Regions from separate parts of the Klebsiella terrigena genome, predicted to be linked through region 2. Evidence: predicted binding sites of a transcription regulator. Region 2 holds the regulator's gene; the other holds the start of a gene.
The links. The regulator LexA, encoded in region 2, represses DNA repair genes until DNA is damaged. The targets are predictions, from matches to a motif close to TNCTGTATGTACATACAGNA.

Region 1: a site for LexA is predicted at 8,815-8,834, ahead of umuD (translesion error-prone DNA polymerase V autoproteolytic subunit). Genes of this name have one in related genera too.

Annotation. Positions count from the first base shown of each region.
Region 1 is NZ_CP050508.1:3,254,651-3,266,651, forward strand. It holds gene HCK03_RS15270 (ABC transporter substrate-binding protein) at 1-37, opposite strand, end outside; gene HCK03_RS15275 (ROK family transcriptional regulator) at 268-1,404, shown strand; gene HCK03_RS15280 (M81 family metallopeptidase) at 1,415-2,866, shown strand; gene HCK03_RS15285 (ABC transporter ATP-binding protein) at 2,870-4,687, shown strand; partial or broken gene HCK03_RS15290 (ferric-rhodotorulic acid/ferric-coprogen receptor FhuE) at 4,735-4,997, opposite strand; gene HCK03_RS15295 (DeoR/GlpR family DNA-binding transcription regulator) at 5,075-5,821, shown strand; gene HCK03_RS15300 (oxidoreductase) at 5,835-6,917, shown strand; gene umuC (translesion error-prone DNA polymerase V subunit UmuC) at 7,113-8,375, opposite strand; gene umuD (translesion error-prone DNA polymerase V autoproteolytic subunit) at 8,359-8,796, opposite strand; gene HCK03_RS15315 (hypothetical protein) at 9,074-9,268, shown strand; gene HCK03_RS15320 (DinI family protein) at 9,426-9,671, shown strand; gene HCK03_RS15325 (small membrane protein) at 10,427-10,546, shown strand; gene HCK03_RS26655 (YnaM/YnfT family protein) at 10,829-10,924, shown strand; gene HCK03_RS15330 (DJ-1/PfpI family protein) at 11,517-12,001, shown strand, end outside.
Region 2 is NZ_CP050508.1:5,258,756-5,270,756, forward strand. It holds gene tyrB (aromatic amino acid transaminase) at 1-702, opposite strand, end outside; gene HCK03_RS26510 (hypothetical protein) at 791-925, shown strand; gene alr (alanine racemase) at 922-2,001, opposite strand; gene dnaB (replicative DNA helicase) at 2,145-3,560, opposite strand; gene HCK03_RS24670 (quinone oxidoreductase) at 3,624-4,607, shown strand; gene pspG (envelope stress response protein PspG) at 4,943-5,185, opposite strand; gene dusA (tRNA dihydrouridine(20/20a) synthase DusA) at 5,324-6,322, opposite strand; gene HCK03_RS24685 (cupin domain-containing protein) at 6,425-6,913, opposite strand; gene zur (zinc uptake transcriptional repressor Zur) at 7,028-7,543, shown strand; gene HCK03_RS24695 (CsbD family protein) at 7,650-7,859, opposite strand; gene dinF (MATE family efflux transporter DinF) at 7,986-9,302, opposite strand; gene lexA (transcriptional repressor LexA) at 9,373-9,981, opposite strand; gene HCK03_RS24710 (diacylglycerol kinase) at 10,244-10,612, opposite strand; gene plsB (glycerol-3-phosphate 1-O-acyltransferase PlsB) at 10,742-12,001, shown strand, end outside.

The DNA.
Region 1 (12,001 bases), 2.0 Mb from region 2:
GAACGGCAAGTCGATATTTGCTCATCAATACCTTCATCGCGTACCCCTGCCCGTATGTTATTTCGCCAGTTGTGGTCATTATGTTGCTATTAAGTTTTGTTTTTACACATAACAAAATTCTTTAAATGTGACATTAGCCACCATTAGCGCTTAATTAGGTAATAAATTTAACTTATATGCGATCAATTAGTTATTTTTGTGAAGAAACTGATTGCTAAATCAGCAGGGCGCAATTATGTTCAGAAAAAAGCGAAGGGTCGGGGCACTATGCTGAACAAACTCCAACAACAACTGGTTCATCTGGTCTGCAGCGAAGAGGGGGCCAGCCGGGCCGACCTCGCCCGCCTGACCGGCATGAGCAAGCCGGCCATCGGCGCGCTGGTCAAAGAGCTGCTGGCCGCAGGCGTCCTGCAGGAGAGCGCGATGGCCGCCTCCAGCGGCCAGGGGCGGCCTTCGGTTACCCTGTCACTTTCCCCTGATGCCGCCTGTGCGATCGGCATCTCCTTGATCGACCATCAGTTGGTGGTGGTGCTGATGAACGGCATCGGCGAAAAGATGGCCGAGCGCCATCTCACTCCCGAGGTCGAGATCCCGGCGCTTATCCAGCAGCTGGCGGCGGAAATTGCCGACCTGCTCAGCAGCGCGGCCGTTAACCGCCAGCGCCTGGCCGGCATCGGCTTTGCGCTCTCCGCCTTCGTTGACGCCGCGCAGTCGGTTTGCGTACAGTCCGCGCTGATGGGCTGGCATCAGGTTCCGCTGGCAGAGCTGCTGAGCCGCGCCACCGGCGGGATCCCGGTGGTTATCGAAAACGATACCCGCGCCCTGGCGACCTACGAAAAGACCTTTGGCCATCTGCGCAAGTATCAAAGCGCGGTCGCTATCTCCCACGGCAGCGGCATCGGCAGCGCGGCGGTGATTTACGGGCGCATCTGGCGCGGCGCCCACGGCGGCGCCGGGGAAATCGCCCACTGCACAATCGTGCCGGCGGGTAAGCCCTGCCGCTGCGGGAAGCGCGGCTGCCTCGACACCGTGGCCTCCCTGACCGCCATTTTTGAACAGGCGCGCATGGAGGGCATCGAGGCCACCAGCCTCGCCGAGCTGGAGGCGCTGGCCCGCAAAGGACACTCCGGGGCGATCCATATCCTGCACCAGGCCGGCGACGCGCTCGGGATGGCTATCTCCCATCAGATTCAGACCCACGATCCGGCGGCGATCATGCTGGCGCATCAGCCCGATAGCTTTCAGGGACTGCTCAATACCGTGATGCAGCAGGCCATCGAAACCTATCTGCTCCCCGGCATGGCGGGGAAAACGCCGCTCATCTACCGGCCGCTCGAGCAGGACAGCTGGGCGCTTGCTGCCGCAAGCGTGGCCCTTACTCACGTTTTATTTCCTGAATATTAACGAGGTCCCTATGCGCATTGCCGTTGGCGGAATACACATTGAATGCAGCACGTTCAATCCCGTACTGACTCACGAGGACGAATTTCGCACGGTCGAAGGTGACGCGCTGCTGGCGGCGCCCTACTTTCAGTTTCTCAAGGACTATCCGGCGACCTTTCTGCCCACCCTGCACGCCCGCGCCATCCCCGGCGGCCCGGTCGCGCGTGCCGCCTATGAGAGCTTTAAGGCCGAGTTTCTGACCCGCCTGCAGGCGGCGCTGCCCGTTGACGGCCTCTATCTGGCGATGCACGGCGCGATGTACGTTGAAGGGTTGGAAGATGCCGAAGGCGACTGGATCGCCGCCGCCCGAGCCTGCGTCGGCGACGCCTGCCCGATAGCCGTTAGCTACGATCTGCACGGCAACGTGACCCAGCGCATTATTGACGCCATTGATATGTACTCAACCTACCGTACCGCGCCGCATATTGACGTTGAAGAGACCATGCGCCGCTCCGTCACCATGCTGGTCAACAGCATCACCACCGGCGTACGGCCCGGGGTGGTCTGGGCGCCGGTGCCGGTGATGCTCCCCGGCGAGCGCACCAGTACCGAAGATGAGCCGGCGAAAAGCCTCTACGCCACCCTGCCGGCAAGCGATCGCCTTCCCGGCGTGCTCGATAGCTCGCTGATGGTGGGCTACGTCTGGGCCGATGAACCGCGCGCCACCGCCGCCGCCATTTTTACCGGCACCGACCTGAAGGTGCTGAAACAGCAGGCGGAGAAGCTGGCGCAGTCCTACTGGGACGCGCGCGAGGCGTTTGCCTTCGGCTGCCGCACCGGCAGCGTGGCGGAGTGCGTGAAGGAGGCCATCGCCAGCCCGACGGCGCCGGTTATTCTGGCGGACTCCGGCGATAACCCCACCGGCGGCGGCGTGGGCGATCGCGGCGACGTGCTGGCCGAGCTTCTGCGCCAGCATGCCGGCAATACCCTGGTCGCCGGCATTGCCGATGCCCCGGCGACCCAGGCTGCCTTTCGCGCCGGCGTTGGCGCACAGCTTGAGCTAACCGTTGGCGCGCAGCTCGACCCGGCTGGCGAAAGCGTCAGCGCACGCTTTACCGTGAAGCATCTTCTGCCCGCGGGCGCGCACGGTAGCGCTAACCAGGCCGTGTTACAGGTCGACGGCATCACCGTGGTGGTCGCCGACCGTCGTCGCCCCTATCACGATCTTGCTGATTTTAGCGCGCTCGGCTTAGATCCGCGCCGGGTGCAGATTCTGGTGGTCAAATCGGGCTACCTGTCGCCGGAGCTGGCGCCGCTGGCCAACCCCAACCTGATGGCCCTTTCCGAAGGGGTGGTCGATCAGGATATCGAGCGCGTGCCGCGCCGGCGGATGCTCACCCCGACCTGGCCGTTCACCGGCACGCTTGAGTTCACGCCGCGGGCGTTCGTTTCCGCCAGAGCCCCTTTTGCCGGGGAGTGCTGATTGATGAATACCCCGACGCCTTCTCCGGTGCTGAGTGTAGACAATCTGTCGGTCTCGTTTCGCCGCGGCGACAGCTGGCAGAAAGTGGTGCGTAATATCAGCTTTACCCTTAATCCGGGCGAAACGCTGGCCATTGTCGGCGAATCGGGTTCGGGGAAAAGCGTCACCGCGATGGCGATTATGCGCCTGCTGTCATCGCGCAATAGCCGCACGGAGGGCAGCGTGAGCCTTGGCGGCAGGTCGCTGCTGGCGCTGCCGGAGGAGGAGATGCGCCGCATCCGCGGCGCCGAGGTGGCGATGATTTTCCAGGAGCCGATGACCAGCCTCAATCCCGCCTTTACCATCGGGCATCAAATCGCTGAAGTCTTTATTCATCACCAGGGATTATCCAAACGCGAGGCCAAGCGCCAGGCCATTGCCCTGCTGGAGAAGGTCCGTATTCCCCACGCCGCGCAGCGCTATGACGAGTACCCGCATCAGTTTTCCGGCGGCATGCGCCAGCGCGCCATGATTGCGATGGCGCTGGCCCTCAGACCTAAGCTGCTGATTGCCGACGAACCGACCACCGCCCTCGACGTGACGATTCAGGGGCAGATTCTCGATCTGATTAAAACGCTGCAGGCGGAAAATAATACCGCGGTGCTGTTTATTACTCACGACATGGGCGTGGTGGCGGAAACCGCGGATCATACGCTGGTGATGTTTCGCGGCGATGCGGTGGAGTGCGCGCCAACGCCGGGGCTGTTTTCCGCCCCCCGGCAGCCCTACACCCGCGCGCTGCTGGCCTCGGTGCCGGCGGCCGGTGAAATGACGGCCGTTAGCGCCCCGTGCCGGTTCCCGTCGGTGGATTTACAAACCGGCGAAACCCAGCGCTATCCCCCCGAGACCGCGCTACCCGACCGCTCGCAGCCGCCGCTGCTGTCGGTAAAGAATCTGGTGACCCGCTTCCCGGTTAAGCGCGGTTTTTTCAATCAGCTAGCCGGCCATATTCACGCCGTGGAGAACGTCAGCTTCGATTTGTGGCCGGGAGAGACGCTCTCGCTGGTGGGCGAATCGGGCTGCGGAAAATCGACCACCGGGCGCAGCCTGATCCGCATGATTCAGGCGCAGTCCGGCGACGTGACGCTCAATGGCTACAGCGTCCTGCAGGCCGACCGCGCGCAGCAAAAGCGCCTGCGTCAGGATATGCAGATGATTTTTCAGGATCCCTTTGCCAGCCTCAACCCGCGGCTAAAGATCCTGGAAACGCTGATTGAGCCGCTGCTGGAAAACGGGCTGGCCACGCGCCAGCAGGCGCTCGCACGCTCGCAGGAGCTGATTGAAAAGGTTGGGATGAGCGTGTCGGTGCTGAACCGCTATCCGCACGAGTTCTCCGGCGGCCAGCGTCAGCGTATCTGCATCGCCCGGGCGCTGGCGATGAACCCGAAGGTGATTATTGCCGATGAGTCGGTGTCGGCGCTGGACGTGTCGGTGAAGGCGCAGGTGGTCAACTTAATCATCGAACTGCAGCGCACCATGCAGATCGCCTTTCTGTTTATCTCGCACGACATGGCGGTTATCGAGCGCATCAGCCACCGGGTGGCGGTGATGTATCTCGGCGAAATCGTCGAGATTGGCCCGCGTCAGGCGATTTTCACCCACCCTCAGCACCCGTATACGCAAAAGCTGATCGCGGCAATTCCGAAGACCGATCCCGCGCGCCGCCATCTGCTGCGCGAAGGCAGTAACGACGAGCTGCCGACGCCGTTTCGCGATAAGGCCTGGCAGCCCCCCGCCCGCACCTATGAACAGGTTGGTCCCCAGCACTGGGTGATGCGCTAGCCTCCCCGCCCGCAGGCCCTCTTGCGAGGCGCCTGCGGGAGCGGTAATCAGAACCTGTAGTTCATGCTCAGCGAAACGCTGCGCGGCTCCCCGTACACCGCGGAATCATCGAGGTAGGCGTCATATTCACGATCGAAGAGGTTGTTGATATTGGCGTGAACAGGCTCACCAGCAGGTAGCTGCCCTGATACAGGCGCTGCGTTTCGCCATCCGGCCCGCTGAGGTCTTTGTAGACCCGATTCTGCCAGGTTACCCCGCCGCCGACGGTTCGCACGGGCAGCGCCGGGATACGATAGCGCGTGAAGAGCTTGCGCTGGCGCGGGATTTCTTTTGCCGTAAAATGCTGTATTATGCGATTTATTGCAGCAATTTGCAGGATTGAAGACCGTGCACAAAACCGCCAGACAAAAATACCTCCTGGATATCATTAGCGAAAATGGCCAGGTCAGCATCAGCGAGCTGGTCGACAGGCTGCAGGTTTCCGCGGACACCGTTCGCCGCGACCTGACCGATCTGCAAAAGCAGGGGCTGGCGCAAAAGAATCACGGCGGCGCTATCGCCCTCGACCTGTCAGCGATGAACCGCCAGGGCAGAAACGCTCTGCTGCCGAAGACCAAACAGCGGCTGGGTAAAATGGTGGCGGAGAAAATTCCCGCCGGCTCGACGATCTTTTTAGATGCCGGCAGCACCGTGCTGGCCGTCGCCAGCCACATCAAAGAGCCAATGACCGTCATCACCCCCTCTTTAGACATCGCCCAGCACTTCAGCGACCGGGCGGATATTCAGCTGATCCTGCTCGGCGGAAGGTGGGATATGCAGCAGCGTCTGTTTGCCGGCAGCGCCACCCTCGCGCTGCTCGCGCGCTATCGGGCTGATATCGCTATTCTCGGCGCCTGCGCGCTGCATGCGCAGCTGGGCTTAAGCGCCAGCCAGGAGGCCGACGCCGAGATCAAGCGCGCCATGCTGGCGGCCAGCACCGAGTGCTGGCTGGTTGCCGACCATATGAAACTGAACCACTGCGAGCCCTATCTGGTCGCCGGATTAGCCGAAATTCATCAGCTATTTTTAGATACGGCCTGGGAAGAAGCCGGGGACGATATTTCAACGCACATCAACATTGCTGACGCTCAATAGCGTGGAGAGAATAATGAACAAAGTTATCGCCGGTGACGGTAAGAACATTAATATTGCGCTGATCGGTTATGGGTTCGTGGGCAAAACATTCCATGCGCCGCTGATCCGCTCGATTGACGGCCTGAAGCTGGCCGTCGTCTCTTCTCGCGACGAGGAGAAAGTTAAGCGCGACATTCCCGATGTTACCGTCATCGCCTCACCCGAAGAGGCGATCCGGCATCCGGATATCGATCTCGTGGTGATCGCCTCCCCTAACGCCACCCACGCCCCGCTCGCCAAACTGGCGCTAAACGCCGGTAAGCACGTGGTGGTTGATAAACCCTTTACCCTCGATATGCAGGAAGCTCGCGAACTTATCGCCCTGGCGCAGGAGAAGCAGCTGCTGCTCTCGGTATTCCACAACCGCCGCTGGGACAGCGACTTCCTCGGGATCAAGCAGGTTATTGAGCAGGGGCTTATCGGCAACGTGAAGCACTTTGAGTCGCATTTCGACCGCTTCCGCCCGGAAGTTCGCGTGCGCTGGAGAGAGCAAAACGTGCCGGGAAGCGGCCTGTGGTTTGATTTAGGCCCGCACCTGATCGATCAGGCCCTGCAGCTGTTTGGCCTGCCGCAGTCGGTGCAGGGCAACATCGCCACTCTGCGCCAGGGCGCGGAGATCAATGACTGGGCGCACGTGGTCTTAAATTACCCCCAGCACAAGGTCATTCTGCACTGCAGCATGCTGGTCGCCGGCGGCAGCGCGCGCTTTACTGTTCACGGTGACCAGGGCAGCGCGGTCAAACAAAAAGCCGACCAGCAGGAGAGCCAGCTGCTGGCGGGCGTCATTCCCGGCAGCGCAGGCTGGGGCCAGGATGACGATAGCCTGAGCATTTTTGACGCGCAATCGCAGGTTCAGGAAGTGGGCGCGCCGCAGGGCGATCAGCGTCAGTACTACATCAACGTGCGCGATGCGCTCACCGGCAAGATTGAAAACCCGGTGCAGCCGCTGCAGGCGCTCGCCGTCATGGCCGTGCTGGAGGCCGCCGTTCTCTCCGCAGAAACCGGCACGCTGCAGACGTTAGCGCTCACCGCCGACGAGCTGGCCGCGCTGAAGTAATCGTCGTATAAACATGGCCTGCGGCTTCGCAGGTCATGTCCTTCCCCCGGCTTCAGCCCAGGGCTTCGTTTTCCGGCACGATCCCCATCATCTTCCAATAATGCGCGGTAAGCCGCGACGTCGCCAGCGCGACATTGCGATCCAGCGCGGCCTGCAGCAGCCGCTCGTTGGTCGCGCCGTGAATACCCCGGCGGCCTATTTGACGACGGGCAAATCGGCGTAGCGGGTCGTATAGCCGGGCGATAGCATCTCACGCTTCATCGCCCAGCTTTTTTGAATGCCCTGCCCGGCAAACCACACGCTGCCGCGACCCGAGCGATTCAGTCTATCCACCACCTGCATCAGCGCGGCGCTGTTCGCCTGCGGCTGATACTCATCAAAGAGGTTGAGCTGCGCCACGCCCTGACTGAAGAAATCCCCCAGCATGATACCGGCTTTCATATAGCGAAAGCCGTCCTTCCACACTCTGTCCAACGCGTGAATAGCGACGCGAATAATGTCCCGGGTATCGTCGGAAGGCGTTGCCAGCCGACCGCTGGCCTGGGGAGCGTAGAAGGCTTCATTTTCGGCGTGCGGGCTGGTCCGCATAAAGACGCTAACCGCGCGGCAGTACTGCTTCTCTACCCTGAGCTTTTCCGCCGCGCGTTCAGCATAGGCGCAAACCGCCTGATGCATATCGCTATATTGGGTAATGCGGTGGCCAAACGAACGGCTACAGATAATCTGCTGTTTGGTCGGCGCAAACTCATCCGTCTGCAGGCAGGATTCCCCCCGCAGCTCGCGCACCGTGCGCTCCAGCACGACGTTAAAGTGCTTACGTATCACCCAGGTAGAGCTGTCGGCAAGCTGCAGCGCGTTTTCGATGCCCATCAGCTCCAGCTTTTTTGCGATCCGACGACCCACGCCCCAAACTTCATGCACCGGCACCAGAGCGAGCAGCTTACGCTGGCGATCGCGATTCGATAGTTCGACCACGCCGCCGGTTTTACTCCACGTTTTAGCCGCGAAATTCGCCAGCTTGGCGAGCGTTTTAGTCGGCGCGATGCCAACCCCAACCGTAAGTCCGGTATGCTTCAGGACCCGAGCGCGCATTTGCTGGCCGAAGGTCTCAAGCGGCATATAGCTGGAGATACCGGCTAAATTAACGAAGGCCTCATCGATGGAGTAGATTTCAATCGCCGGCGCCATCTCCGTTAGCGTCATCATCACCCGGTGGCTGAGATCGGCATAGAGGGCATAGTTCGAGCTAAAAACAGCCACCTGCAAACGCTGCAGATCGTCTTTAATTTTGAAATAAGGCGCCGCCATGGGAATACCCAGCGCCTTTGCCTGCGCCGAGCGTGAAATAATACAGCCATCGTTATTTGACACCACCACCACCGCTTTTCCCTGCAGGTCTGGCCGGAAAACGGTTTCGCAGGAGGCATAGAAGCTGTTGACATCAACAAGCGCGAACATGTCGGTGTGATTTTAAGCTGAAGGTGACCACGCCGAATATTTGCAGCTCCTCTCCCGGCTGACAGACAACGGGGGAATAGCTGAGGTTACGCGGTATGAGCTGAAGGACAGGCCGGGTTTGCAGCTCCTTGACGGTAAACTCGCCGGCGACGGCAGCAATCACAATATCGCCATGCTCCGCGGTTAGCGAGCGGTCAACCACCAGCAGGTCGCCATCATCAATCCCGGCCCCCGTCATTGAATCACCGCTCACCCTGACAAAGTAGGTCGCGTTTGGGTGCCTGATGGCCAGCTTATTCAAATCAAGGGTATCCTCGACATAGTCCTGGGCCGGGCTGGGAAAGCCGCAGGGAACAAGATCGCGAAACAGCGGCACCAAAAACCGTGGCGACGACTCAACCGGCTTGTAGAACGTCAACATAAACTCACCTGGCATAATAACTGTGTTTATATACAGTATTAATAAATCATCAGGGTTAATCAAGCCGCTCATGCTCCGTTATCGCGAAGGCCTTGAAGTTCGGCCATATTTAGGCGGATGCTGCGGCTCGCAGCGCCAGGCGGCGCTAAAAATAACGCGTCTCTGGCAATCTCACGCGATTCGTAGCAGGATAGATGCTTGCAAGCAGCGCGTTATGGTGAGGTACCATAACCACAAACTATGGCGATTCGTCCGACATACTGAACGGGAGATTCTTATGTACTACACGTTAGGAGATACCACCCTCCACTTTTATCGCTATCAGTGCCGTTTCTACGTTGCCCACTGGGATGGCGGCAACGTAATGACCGACAAGTTTAAGCAGTTCATCGAGCTGATTACTGAAAAAACGGGAATTGACGCGAAGAACGTCGAGGCGGTTGCGCGAGACTATTTTAACAACGTCGATTAACGGTTGTTCAGTAGCTGAATAACCGACCACCGCTTATTACGTACAAGCCCTGTGCTGGCCGGCTGGCGAGGCGGAAAATGCGCGCTGTTCTCCCTCTCGCCTTGACACTGTACAAAAAAACAGTATAACTACTGCCTACCGTTACAGGAGCCAAAGCATGTTTGTAGAACTGGTTTATGACAAAAGAAATTTTGAAGGGTTAGCCGGGGCCAGAGAGACCATTATGGCTGAACTCACCAAACGTATTCACCGCATTTTTCCTGAAGCTGACGTTCGCGTTAAGCCGATGATGACGCTGCCCGCCATCAATACGGATGCCAGCAAGCATGAAAAGGAGCAGATCAGCCGCGCCGTTCAGGAGATGTTTGAAGAAGCGGATATGTGGATGACCGCAGACGAATAAACCAGGCCGCCGCGTTGATATCAACAGCGTTTTTTCAGGGACCAGCGTTAGCATTACCCAATACTGTTCCCTGGATATCAATTTGCCCTGCAAATATTTTCCCTGGCCACCGGCGCTGCTCGCCGGCCGTTTAAATACGCTCTCCTGTTCACCTGACTTAAATTTATCCGCGACCAGAGAAACAAGTAGCGGCATCAACACCAGACACAAACTGACTCCCTGAATATTACGTAATTTTATATTCACAATCTGAATATAATGAAACCCACTGCAGATTATCCCGACCATAGCGGCTGAGGAATAACTCCCGTCGTACCCATAGCCCTTTTTTCAGGCAACGTTGCCGCAAAATATTCTGGCAACGGCCGGCAGCTTACGCGGGCAACACCGATCGGCGGCATCCTTTTCCCTACGCATTCCCTTCACGGCGATTTTCGTCCGAGGGTGAGCCTATGTTTCTAAATTGTTTCAGTCAGTTAGTTCATGAAAACGGCACAAATGATGCTCACTTTTGGCCCTCACAGCCCAAATCCCCTCTAGCATCTTTAAGCAAAATAGCGGCGATTAATTGAAATATTATGCTACACCGATGCGAAGGCATCCATATGAAAACCCAGCATTCATTCATAAACATCATTAAAAAATTTTTTTTGATAACTATGAAAAATATTTCATTAGGATTTTTCTTAATGCGAGAGTAAATTTCTTCGCATAAAAGCAAGAATATCCATAAATTTCTCGGGGAATAAACGCGTATGGCGAATTTACTCTTTTTAGCACTGGCGGTCGCACTGCTCCTGGTCGCTGTTTTTTCTCTTATTTCGTATATAAGAGATCGCAAGAAACAAAAGTTTACCTTCAAAAAAAGACGCTAGCGGCAACAACGTTAGGGGGACGAGCACGCGTTGAGTCCCTTTAACCTACGCAGCCGGGCGCGCGCAGGGGCCGTCCTTGACGGTATCTCTTTGAAATAGCTTAAATAGCCAGAATTACTGCGCTGTACCCAGGCTTGGGGAAGCGAGAAATATATTATTGCATCACGTCAGGCCATCGCATCCCGAACGGGTTCTGTTTATTTTTATTTGCGGAACTATTGCTCAGGTACGCAGTCTGATTACTGTCTGTATAAAACTATCGAGACTGCTGTGACCACACTTATGATTGTTGTAACAACGCTTGCCGTGCTTAGTCTGTTCGTATTGAGTCTGGCAAAAGTTGGAATCGCTGTATCCAATAACCCCGACGAGTTCTGATTGCTCTTCGGGCCATCGTCGAATCACCAAACTCCCTGTCGCTGATCCTACATACCGCACGTCAGCGATTATCGTTTTTCCGTACCGCCGCCCTCTTCTTTTTTGCAGAACCCTCTCCTTTGCAGAAGCGCTTTACCACCGCGGGTGCCCGCCGCTTCCTTCCGCTGCCGTCACCTCTCTCCGATCCGTCACCCGGAGCCGCTGACGCACTGGCCGAGGAGACGGCCGGCAAACCTACTCCTTCGTTCGCTTACGCCGATATTTACGCTTAAATTTAAGATCGATGGCAAAAATAACCACGATAACACCGACAAGCCATAACAGGGTGGCACCAGTTTCAGCAACGTTCACAACATCCCTTTATCCATCACTTAATGTTATGGGTAACATTAAGAACCATATAAAACCAGTAAGCAATCGTTTTCGTTACAATTGTATGGCAAATAAATGGCGGAATGTCGCATCCGCAAGCAACAGCTCAGAAATCCGCCGCCGGCGGATGGAATGAAGCTCCCAGGGCAGAAATTGACGGTTCGCATTCCCTCTTCCACCAGGCTATATCTTAGACACCTTTATACGTACAGGAGTGATGATGGTGAGCAAGAAGATTCTGATGCTGGTGGGCGACTACGCCGAAGATTACGAAACGATGGTGCCGTTTCAGGCATTGCAGATGATTGGTCATCAGGTTGACGCGGTGTGCCCCGATAAAACCAAAGGTGACTACATCATGACGGCGATCCACGATTTTGACGGTGCCCAGACCTATAGCGAAAAACCCGGCCACCGCTTTGTTCTTAACGCCGACTTTTCCGCAGTGAAAGAACAGGATTACGACGCGCTGCTGATCCCCGGCGGACGGGCGCCTGAATATCTGCGCCTGAATGAGGAGGTGCTCAAGCTGGTGCAGGCGTTTGACCGCGCGGGTAAGCCGATTGCCGCCGTTTGTCACGGCCCGCAGCTGCTGGCCGCGGCCGGCGTGCTAAAAGGACGTACCTGCAGCGCCTATCCGGCCTGTGCTCCGGAAGTCCGGCTCAGCGGCGGACACTATGCCGACATCGGTATCGATCAGGCGCA
Region 2 (12,001 bases):
GCTGGCAATCGTGCGGATCGCCCAGGCGTCATCTTCCATGCCCGCGCCATAACCCTGGTAGGCGATGTCGAGGAAAGGGATCAGGCTGCGCGCTTTCAGCACTTTTGCCACTTCATCCCACTGGTCATGGCTCAGATCGGCGCCGGTTGGGTTATGGCAGCACGGATGCAGCAGCACGATATCGCCTTCAGGCAGCGTGCGCAGCGTCTCGAGCAGCGCCTCAAAGCGCACGCCGTTGGTCTCATTATCAAACCAAGGGTAAGCACTTACTTCGAATCCAGCCCCTTCAAAGATGGCGATGTGGTTTTCCCAGGTCGGATCGCTGACCCATACGCGCGCCTGCGGGAAGTAGCGCTTGAGGAAATCCGCCCCCACCTTCAGCGCGCCGGAACCGCCCAGCGTCTGAATGGAAGCCACGCGCTGCTGCTGCAGTACCGGGTGATCGGCGCCAAACAGCAGCGGCGCAATGGCGCTACGGTAAGCATTCAGACCCTCCATCGGCAGATACAGCGAGGCGCCGTGCGGCTGTGCGTTAAGGCGCGCTTCCGCTTCCGCCACCGCCTTCAGCTGCGGGATAATTCCGGCTTCGTTGTAGTACAAACCAATGCTGAGGTTTACTTTGTCGCTGCGAGGATCTTCTTTGAAACGCTCCATTAAGGAGAGAATGGGGTCGCCAGCGTAGGCGTCAACTTTCTGAAACACGCGATGTTTCTCCAGGTTTACAAAAGGCAGGTCATAACACAATAAACCGGATGCCGTGGCAGGTCGAGAGGATGTTGGCGGATTGCCGATGACGATCGCCCGCCAGGACGCCGACGGGGCTTTTCCCGGCCGCAGCGCTGGCGCCGTAGCCGGGCTGTCGGGTAGCGCCCTGGCCCCGGCGGCCGTGACGCTGCCGGGGAATATTGCGGTAAATCGGGGCTAATCGACGTACTTCATCGAAACGCGTGAAGTCAGGCGTGTGATAAGTTCGTAAGCACTTACTTTCGTGATTTCTGCAATCCGTTCAACGGGTAAACCTTCTCCCCACAGCACCACCGGATCGCCGGATTTCTCCTGCGCCTCGGGGCCGAGGTCGACGCAGATCATATCCATTGCCACGCGGCCGACAATCGGCACTTCCCGACCGTTAACCAGCACCGGCGTACCGGACGGCGCGGCGCGCGGATAGCCATCGCCGTAGCCCATCGCCACTACCCCGAGACGGGTATGGCGTTCGCTAATCCAGGTCCCGCCGTAGCCCACCGGCTCGCCCGCTTTATGCTCGCGAACGGCAATCAGGCTCGAGGTCAGCGACATCACCGGCTGGCAGCCAAAATCGGCGCCGGTGGATTGATTCTCTAACGGCGACACGCCGTAGAGAATAATGCCCGGACGCGCCCAGTCAAAATGCGACTGCGGCCACAGCAAAATCCCGCCGGAGGCGGCGATAGAGCGCAGGCCAGGCTTGCCATCGGTAAAGGTGGTGAAGATATCCAGCTGCCGCTCGGTGGCCCCGCACTCCGGCTCATCCGCGCGGGCAAAGTGGCTGACGACGTTCACCGGCTGGCGGACGTTTTTACAGCGGCTCAGGCGCTGGTAGAAAGCCTCCGCCTCTTCCGGCAGCACGCCCAGCCGATGCATGCCGGTATCGAGCTTCATCCAGACGCTGACCGGTTCGCTCAGCTCTGCGCTTTCCAGCGCGGCCAGCTGTTCGGGGCTATGCACCGCCGTTTGCAGGCGCTGGGCGGCAATCACCGGCAGATCGCTGGCTTCAAAAAAGCCTTCCAGCAGCAGGATCGGCTGCGTGATGCCGCCCGCCCGCAGGCGTAGGGCTTCTTCAAGCCGGGCAACGCCGAAGGCGTCGGCATCAGGGAGCGTTCGCGCGGTCTCGATAAGACCGTGTCCGTAAGCGTTCGCTTTCACGACTGCAACCAGCTTGCTGGCAGGCGCCAGTTCACGCAGACGTTGCAGGTTGTGTCGCAGAGCGCGGCGGTTAATGACTACAGTTGCCGCTTGCATTTAAGTTCCTTAATAAAAGAGTCGCCGGTATCCATCGCGCTGCCGGAAGGCGACAGGCCCGGGCGCCCCGGGAGCTTAATAGGCTAAGTGACCGAGACGGGCGGGCGAGTCAACGTACCAGCGGCGTGAAGGACTACGGAGATTTACTCATCATCATACTGAGGGCCGGCATAGTTATCGAAGCGCGACCATTGCCCGTTAAACGTCAGACGTACCGTACCAATGGGGCCGTTACGCTGCTTACCAATAATAATTTCGGCGATGCCTTTCAGGTCGCTGTTCTCGTGATAAACCTCATCACGATAGATAAACATGATTAAGTCGGCATCCTGCTCGATAGAGCCTGATTCACGGAGATCGGAGTTTACCGGGCGCTTATCGGCGCGCTGCTCCAGGGAGCGGTTAAGCTGCGACAGGGCCACCACCGGCACCTGCAGCTCTTTGGCCAGCGCCTTCAGCGAGCGGGAGATTTCGGCGATCTCCAGGGTACGGTTATCGGAGAGCGCCGGTACGCGCATCAGCTGCAGGTAGTCGATCATAATCAGGCCAATGCCGCCGTGCTCGCGGGCGATACGGCGGGCGCGGGAGCGCAGCTCCGTCGGCGTCAGGCCGGAGGAGTCATCGATATAGATATTGCGTTTTTCCAGCAGAATGCCCATGGTGCCCGAAATTCGCGCCCAGTCTTCGTCATCCAGCTGGCCGGTACGAATACGCGTCTGGTCGACGCGCGACAACGAGGCCAGGGTACGCATCATAATTTGCTCAGAGGGCATCTCGAGGCTGAAAATCAGGACCGGCTTATCCTGCAGCATCGCCGCATTTTCGACGATGTTCATCGCAAACGTCGTTTTACCCATCGACGGACGCGCCGCGACGATGATCAAATCCGACGGCTGCAGACCTGCGGTCTTTTTATTCAGGTCGTCATAGCCGGTATTGACGCCGGTGACGCCGTCGTGCGGCTGCTGGAACAGCTGCTCGATACGCGCAACGGTCGCATCAAGCACTTCGGCGATATTTCGCGGACCTTCGTCTTTATTCGCGCGGCTCTCGGCGATCTTAAAGACCCGGGACTCGGCCAGATCGAGCAGGTCTTCGCTGGTGCGGCCCTGGGGGTCAAAGCCCGCTTCGGCAATTTCGTTCGCCACCGAGATCATTTCGCGGACAACGGCACGTTCGCGCACGATATCGGCATAAGCGCTGATGTTCGCCGCACTTGGCGTATTTTTTGAGAGTTCAGCCAGATAGGCGAAACCGCCTACGCTGTCCAACTGCCCCTGGCGCTCAAGCGATTCCGCGAGCGTAATAAGGTCAATCGGGCTGCCGGTTTCCTGCAGGCGGGCCATTTCAATAAAGATATGACGGTGCGGACGCGTGTAAAAATCTTCTGCAACAACGCGCTCGGCGACGTCGTCCCAGCGTTCGTTGTCCAGCATTAAACCGCCCAACACCGACTGTTCCGCTTCAATCGAGTGCGGCGGTACTTTCAACCCGGCGACCTGCGGATCGCGAACTCGGGGTTCAGTCTGGGGTTTGTTGAAGGGTTTATTTCCTGCCATATTGAATGGAATTCCCGGTATAGAAATTGGCTCGAAAGGTTACCACATAGTTCAGGAGGAAGCATGGCAACACGTATTGAATTTCACAAGCACGGTGGCCCCGAAGTTCTGCAGGTGGTGGAGTTTGTGGCAGGGGATCCGGCAGAGCACGAGATACAGGTAGAGAACAAAGCTATTGGTATCAACTACATCGATACCTACATTCGCAGCGGCCTCTATCCGCCCCCTGCGCTTCCAAGCGGATTAGGTACCGAAGCCGCCGGCGTGGTGAGCAAGGTCGGGCGCGGCGTCACCCATATTAAAGCCGGCGATCGCGTCGTTTACGCCCAGTCGGCGCTGGGCGCCTACAGCTCGGTGCATAACGTCCCCGCCGATAAGGCCGCGATTTTGCCTGCGGCCATCTCCTTCGAGCAGGCGGCAGCCTCCTTCCTTAAGGGGCTGACGGTCTATTATCTGCTGCGTAAAACCTACGAAATCAAAGCCGGTGAGACGTTCCTGTTCCACGCCGCGGCCGGCGGCGTCGGGCTGATAGCCTGCCAGTGGGCGAAGGCGCTGGGCGCCAGGCTCATCGGCACCGTCGGCAGTGCGCAAAAGGCACAGCGTGCGAAGCAGGCCGGAGCCTGGGAGACGATCAACTATCGTGAAGAGAATATCGCCGAGCGGCTAAAAGAGATTACCGAGGGTAAGAAGGTGCACGTGGTCTATGATTCCGTGGGTAAAGACACCTGGGAGGCCTCGCTTGACTGTCTGCAGCGGCGAGGGTTGATGGTCAGCTTCGGCAACTCCTCCGGCCCGGTTACCGGCGTTAATCTGGGGATCCTCAACCAGAAAGGTTCGCTGTACGTTACCCGCCCTTCTCTGCAGGGCTATATCACCAACCGCGAAGAGCTGGTGGAAGCCAGTAACGAGCTCTTTTCGCTGATCGCCAGCGGGGTGATAAACGTCGACGTTGCCGAGAGCCAAAAATATCCGCTGGCCGACGCACGACGCGCGCACGAGGTGCTCGAAAGCCGCGCCACCGAAGGCTCAAGCCTGCTGCTGCCGTAATAGCAAAACGCCCCTGCTGCCTGAACGGGAAACCTCCCTAAATAATCCGGGCGGCAGAAAGGCGGCAAGATAGCGAATCCCCGGGAGCTTACTCCAGTAAGTGACCGGGGTGAGTTAACGCAGCCAACGCACCTGTAGTTCGAAGTATGACGGGAGAGTCGGGAGGGTAGAAAAGTTTAGGGCTTCCAAATGGAAGCCCTTACTTTTTTTAGTTCGGCTGTATGTAGGGTACAGCGCGATGAATTCGTTAACGCGCTAATAGTGACAGATTTAATAAGCAAAACCTACGCCGTTTTATGCAAAATTCCTCAGGTTGTGACCTACCACTCACTACCTTAATAACGCCAGCGGTTGTTGCTACGGTAGCGGGTGATTTTTGGCTTATTTATCGCCCGGATCACCCATACCACCGCAACGGCCAACAGCAGCCACGGCAGCAGTTTAATCATCATCGCAAACAGACCGCCGACGAACATCAGCGCCGTCGCCGCAACAATCGCGGCAATAATGCCCAGCAGCGACACGCCGGTCACCAGCAGCATCACAAAAAAACCAATAATAAATAGCAGTTCCAGCATCGTCTTCTCTCCAAAGCAATAGCCCTCTGTACTCAGGCATTACAAGAAGCGTGCCAATTATAATTTATTGAATTTAAAGCAAAACGCCCTGAAGTTAACTTCAGGGCGTGGCGTATTTGACTAAATTTTAGCGAAACGTTAACGCTTATCGGCCACCAGCTTCAGCGCGTGTTCCAGGACGTTAATATCCGCCCCGGCCTTGTGTGCGTTTTCACTCAGGTAGCGACGCCACTGGCGAGCGCCGGGGATCCCCTGGAACAGGCCCAGCATATGGCGGGTCACATGGCCAAGATAGGTCCCGTTGCTCAGCTCACGCTCGATATACGGATACATGGCGCGCACCACGGCAACCGGGTCAGTATCCGCGCCACTGGCCGCAAAAATCTCCCGGTCAACCGCGGTCAGCATGCCTGGATTCTGGTACGCTTCGCGCCCAACCATCACACCGTCCATATGCTCAAGGTGCAGCTTCGCCTCTTCCAGCGAGCGGATCCCACCGTTGATCGCCATCGTCAGATGCGGAAAATCACGCTTTAGCTGGTAGACGCGCGGGTAGTCCAGAGGCGGGATCTCGCGGTTCTCTTTCGGGCTCAGGCCGGAAAGCCAGGCTTTGCGGGCGTGGATGATAAACATATCGCATTCGCCTTTCCCGGATACGGTATCGATGAAATCACACAGGAACGCATAGCTATCCTGGTCATCAATGCCAATACGCGTTTTTACCGTTACCGGAATCGAGACCACGTCGCGCATTGCCTTAATGCAGTCGGCAACCAGCTGCGCATTGCCCATCAGGCAGGCGCCGAACATTCCGTTCTGCACGCGGTCAGACGGGCAGCCGACGTTGAGGTTGATCTCATCGTAGCCGCGCGCTTGCGCCAGCTTCGCACACTGCGCCAGCGCAGCCGGATCGCTACCGCCCAGCTGTAGCGCAACGGGATGCTCCTCTTCGCTGTAGGCCAGATAGTCGCCTTTACCGTGAATAATCGCCCCGGTGGTCACCATTTCGGTGTACAGCAGCGTATGGCGCGACAGCTGGCGCAGGAAGTAGCGGCAGTGCCTGTCGGTCCAGTCGAGCATCGGTGCGATGGAAAAACGGTGGGCAGCAAAAGCGGTAGAAGTTGATTCTGGCATCATGGCGAATAAACAGGCATCCGGGTAAAAAGGGGCGCTACTATAGCACAAAGATAAACCACAGGCGCATAGCGCCAATGGTCATATCCTGGGGTGAGAAAAACGCTATTTCCTGCGCGGCTTGCCATCGTGAGGACCGAAGAACTGCGGCGGATGGTCAACCCAGCGATCCTGGCGCGTCGCGGCGTAGCTGGGGTTAAGCGGATAGTAGATCCGGTTAAATTTTTTATTCGCTTCGCCGACCACCAGCAGGCACACCTCCTCCTCGGTGTTGTTCAGGAAGGTATGGCATACCCCGGTACCGGCGGGAAAACCCACGCTGTCCCCGGGTTCCAGCTTCCACAGATAGCCGTTTATCCACACTTCCGGATACCCTTCCAGCACGTAGATAAACTCTTCTTCATCGCTTTCCGCATGCGGATAAGAGGTGCGACGCCCCGGCAGCAGGCGTTCATGATGGATCCCCAGCCGGTTTAGCCGTAAACCCCGGGCCAGCGGCGCGCCGATGGAAAAGAGCTCGGTGCTGTCAGGATAGGTGGCATCATCCGGCCCCTCCAGCTCGCGCCAATGTCGAATGCAATCAGGTCGTTTCATCGTTTTCTCCCGAAAATGAGATGCATCAGGTATAGCACAAACCGTGGGTTCTCGGCGTTTTGCCTGGATCGTGATAAAGTAACAACTTCATCGTTACGCAACCAGAGGATGCTCATGGATAAGTCCACTTCGCAAGAAATGTTAGCGCATGCTGAAAAGCTCTGCGCGCAGCGGGGCGTGCGCCTGACTCCGCAGCGCCTGGAAGTGTTGCGCCTGATGAGTCTGCAGCAGGGGGCGATCAGCGCCTACGATTTGCTCGATCTGCTGCGCGGTAAAGAGCCGCAGGCCAAGCCGCCAACGGTCTACCGGGCGCTGGAGTTTCTGCTGGAGCAGGGTTTCGTGCACAAGGTGGAATCAACCAACAGCTATGTGCTGTGCCATCTGTTCGATCAGCCAACCCATAGCTCAGCGATGTTTATCTGCGATCGCTGCGGCGTGGTGAAAGAAGAGTGCGCGGAAGGCGTAGAGGACATCATGCATACGCTGGCGGCAAAAATGGGCTTCGCCCTGCGCCATAACGTCATTGAAGCACACGGGCTGTGCGCGGGATGCGTCGAAGTAGAAGCCTGCAACACGCCGGGGCACTGTCACCACGACCACACCATCCAGATTAAAAAGAAAGCCCGCTGAGGCGTTAGCCGCAGCGGGAATCAGGGGATTTTCGTACGTCCTTGTACCGTTCGGGCAGGCAATAACAATGCGTTAAAACAAAGGGTTAACGCTTTATGTCCGATCGCTACCAGCGATAGTCATTTTTGGTTTCCCAGTCAGACACTTCTTTCTCTGCCTGATCTTTAGCGTAGCCGTAACGCTCCTGGATTCTACCGACCAGCTGGTCGCGCTTGCCCTCGATGACGGTCATATCATCGTCGGTAAGCTTGCCCCATTGCTCTTTGGCCTTACCTTTTAACTGTTTCCAGTTACCGCCGATTTCGTCTTTATTCATAATTCAATCCTCATCGTTCGGTGAGTTAACAGCCCGCTGTGTGCCGGACGTATGATTAACTATAGATGAGAATTCTGAGTTAATTTTATTATTCGGAATCTTTAACCATCTTTACGACAAAACACGTTATGAAAACCAGGTTCCACGCTGCCAGTGCCGCCGCCAGATCAGCGCCAGCGACAGGCCCCGCAGCGCCAGGAACACCGCCAGCGCCAGCCACAGTCCGTGGTTACCGAGCACCGGCAGCGTCAGCAGGGTTAAGGCAAAGCCCAAGGCGGCCACCGCCATGCTGTTACGCATTTCGCTGCCGCGCGTCGCGCCGATAAACATCCCGTCCAGCAGATAGCACCAGACGCCGATCGTCGGCAGAATCATCTGCCACCACAGATAGCGGTCGGCGAGCTGCTGGAGCGAAGGTATTGAGGTCAGCAGAGCGATAATCTGCTCGCCCGCCACGCTGTAGATCAGCGCAAACGCCAGCGCGACCATGCCGGACTGTCGACAGGCGGCCCGCCATACCTCCAGCAGCTTGCTGCCGTCGCGCGCGCCGTAGGCCTGCCCGGAGTGGGCCTCCACGGCGTAGGCAAAGCCATCCAGCGCATAGGCGGTGAAGGTTAGCATGGTCATCAGAATGGCGTTCACCGCCACGATATCGCCTCCCAGACGCGCACCGAACACGGTCACCGCCCCGAAGCAGAGCTGCAGCAGCAGCGAACGCAGCATGATGTCGCGGTTGAGGGCCAGCAGCCGCCGGATGTCGCCGCGCCAGGCGCCCTTGAGCATAGCGAACGACACGCCGCGCAGCGTCAGCACGCGTTTCACCATCAGCAGACCAATGATAAAGGTGGCGTATTCGGCGCTCACCGTCGCCAGCGCCGCGCCCTGCACGTTCATGTGCAGACCCATCACCAGCCACAGATCGAGGACAATATTCAGCAGGTTGCCGACAATCAGCAGGATCACCGGCGCGCGGGCATACTGGACGCCCAGCAGCCAGCCAAGCAGCACCAGGTTAGCTAACGATGCCGGAGCGCTCAGCCAGCGGATCTCCAGGAAACGCCGGGCCTGCTCCAGCACCGCTTCGCTGCCGCCGACGATATGCAGCGCGAGGTTAATGAGCGGAATACGAAACACAACGATCAGCAGACCGGCGGCCAGCGCCAGGCCAAGCGGCTGCACCAGCGCGCGCGCCAGGCGAACGGGATCCTTTGCGCCAAACGCCTGCGCCGTCAGGCCGGTGGTACTCATTCGCAGAAAGAGCAGCAGCATGAACAGGAAGCTGGTCGCCGTCGCGCCGACCGCCACGCCGCCCAGATAAACCGGGCTATCAAGATGGCCGATGACCGCAGTATCCACCAGGCCCAGCAGCGGGACGGTGATATTGGAGAAAATCATCGGTAGCGCCAGGCGCCACAGGGCCTTATCAGCAGCATTAAAAAACATGGGGGAAAGCCTGAGCGAGGAGAGATAGCGCAGCATCATGCATCAGACGATGCTGCGTTAGAGAAGGCGCTTACAGCCACTCGCCGTTGCGGATGACGCCGACGGCCAGACCTTCAATGGTAAAGCTTTGCTCGCGTAGGTTCACCACGATCGGTGAAAACTCGCTGTTTTCCGGCAGAAGTTCGACGACGTTACCCTGCTTTTTAAGGCGTTTAACCGTCACTTCTTCATCGATGCGTGCGACCACAACCTGCCCGTTGCGCACATCCTGCGTTTTGTGTACCGCCAGCAGATCGCCGTCCAGAATACCGATGTCTTTCATCGACATACCGCTGACGCGCAGCAGGAAGTCCGCGCTCGGCTTGAACATTGCCGGGTCGACCTGGAAGTGGCCTTCGATGTGCTGCTGCGCCAGCAGCGGCTCGCCGGCAGCGACGCGGCCAATCAGCGGCAGGCCGGGCTCTTCTTCAGTCAGCAGACGAATACCGCGGGAGGCACCGGAAATGATCTCGATTGCGCCTTTACGCGCCAGCGCTTTCAGATGTTCTTCCGCCGCGTTTGGGGAACGGAACCCCAAGCGCTGAGCAATTTCCGCACGCGTCGGCGGCATGCCCGTCTGGCTGATATGATCCCTGATGAGATCAAACACCTCTTGCTGCCTGGTCGTTAACGCTTTCATTCCGCCCCCTGGGTGTATATACAGTTATGCTGTGAGTATATACAGCTAACGGTGATTTTGGAATCAAATTTCACACATAAATCAGGAGATTCTTTTGTTTTGATGCCCGCCGGAGCCGGTTAACGCAGAGGGGATGGTGGCGAGGCGCTGCGGCTCCACGCGAGACAAAAAAACGCGTGGAGGGAGGCTCGCCGGCCTCCGGCCCACGGACGCTAAACCGGGGCGGTGGACGGCAAACCCGATAGCCTGATGCTAGCGGCGCTTAGCGATAGTGCGACCACAGCAGCGTAACCCAGACGATCAGCGCGATGACGATCGCCAGAAAGACCGCCGCAGAGCCCATATCCTTCGCCCGTCCGGAAAGCTCATGGTGCTCGGAGCCAATCCGGTCCACCACCGCCTCAATCGCGCTATTAAGAATTTCGACTATCATCACTAACAGGACCGAGCCTATCAGCAGCACGCGCGTCACGGCGTCAACATCCAACCAGCAGGCGATCGCAATGGCAATAACGGTGGCGATCCCTTCCTGACGAAAGGCGGCCTCATTTATCCATGCCGCACGAAAACCTTTCCAGGAATACCCTGCTGCTTTAATGATTCGGGTTAACCCGGTGGTATTATTGGCCATCAAAAGAACCTTTTTATGTAAATGACGTCAATGAGTGTACGCGTTTGCCGCGTGGCGACGGAAATTTTGCGCACTTTCTGTTATTCTTGCCGCGCATTTGCATGATTAACCAGAGGCTTCACATCGTTTATGTCCGGCTGGCAACGAATTTACTATAAATTACTTAATTTACCATTACGGCTGCTGGTAAAAAGCAAGTCTATTCCCGCAGAGCCTGCTCAGGAATTAGGACTGGATACCTCGCGTCCGATTATGTACGTTCTGCCCTATAACTCGAAGGCAGACCTGCTGACGCTGCGCGCGCAGTGCCTGGAGCACGATTTAGCCGATCCGCTCGAGCCGCTCGAAATCGACGGCACCCTGCTGCCCCGCTACGTCTTCATCCATGGCGGCCCGCGCGTATTTACCTACTACACGCCGAAAGAAGAGTCCATCAAGCTGTTCCACGACTACCTGGATCTGCACCGCAACCACCCTGACCTCGATGTGCAAATGGTGCCGGTGTCGGTGATGTTTGGTCGTGCGCCCGGGCGCGAAAAAGGCGAGCTCAATCCGCCGCTGCGCATGCTTAATGGTATTCAGAAATTCTTCGCCGTGCTGTGGCTGGGCCGCGACAGCTTCGTGCGCTTCTCGCCGCCGGTGTCGCTACGCCGAATGGCGTCCGAGCACGGAACCGACAAAACCATCGCCCAGAAGCTGGCCCGCGTGGCGCGTATGCACTTCGCCCGCCAGCGCCTGGCCGCCGTCGGCCCGCGCCTGCCCGCTCGTCAGGATCTGTTCAACAAGCTGCTGGCGTCAAAAGCCATCGCCCGTGCGGTGGAAGACGAAGCCCGCAGCAAGAAAATCTCCCACGAGAAGGCGCAGCAAAACGCCATCGCGCTGATGGAAGAGATCGCCGCCAACTTCTCCTACGAGATGATTCGCCTGACCGACCGCGTGCTGGGCTTTACCTGGAACCGGCTGTATCAGGGCATTAACGTTCACAACGCCGAGCGCGTGCGGCAGCTGGCGCATGAAGGGCACGAGATCGTCTACGTTCCGTGCCACCGTAGCCATATGGACTACCTGCTGCTCTCGTACGTGCTCTACCACCAGGGGCTGGTACCGCCGCATATCGCCGCCGGCATCAACCTCAACTTCTGGCCAGCAGGGCCGATTTTCCGCCGCGGCGGCGCGTTCTTTATTCGCCGTACGTTTAAGGGCAACAAGCTCTACTCAACGGTATTCCGCGAATATCTTGGCGAGCTGTTCAGCCGTGGCTACTCGGTGGAGTACTTCGTCGAGGGCGGACGCTCCCGTACCGGGCGCCTGCTGGACCCGAAAACCGGCACCCTGTCGATGACTATTCAGGCGATGCTGCGCGGCGGCACCCGGCCAATCACGCTGGTT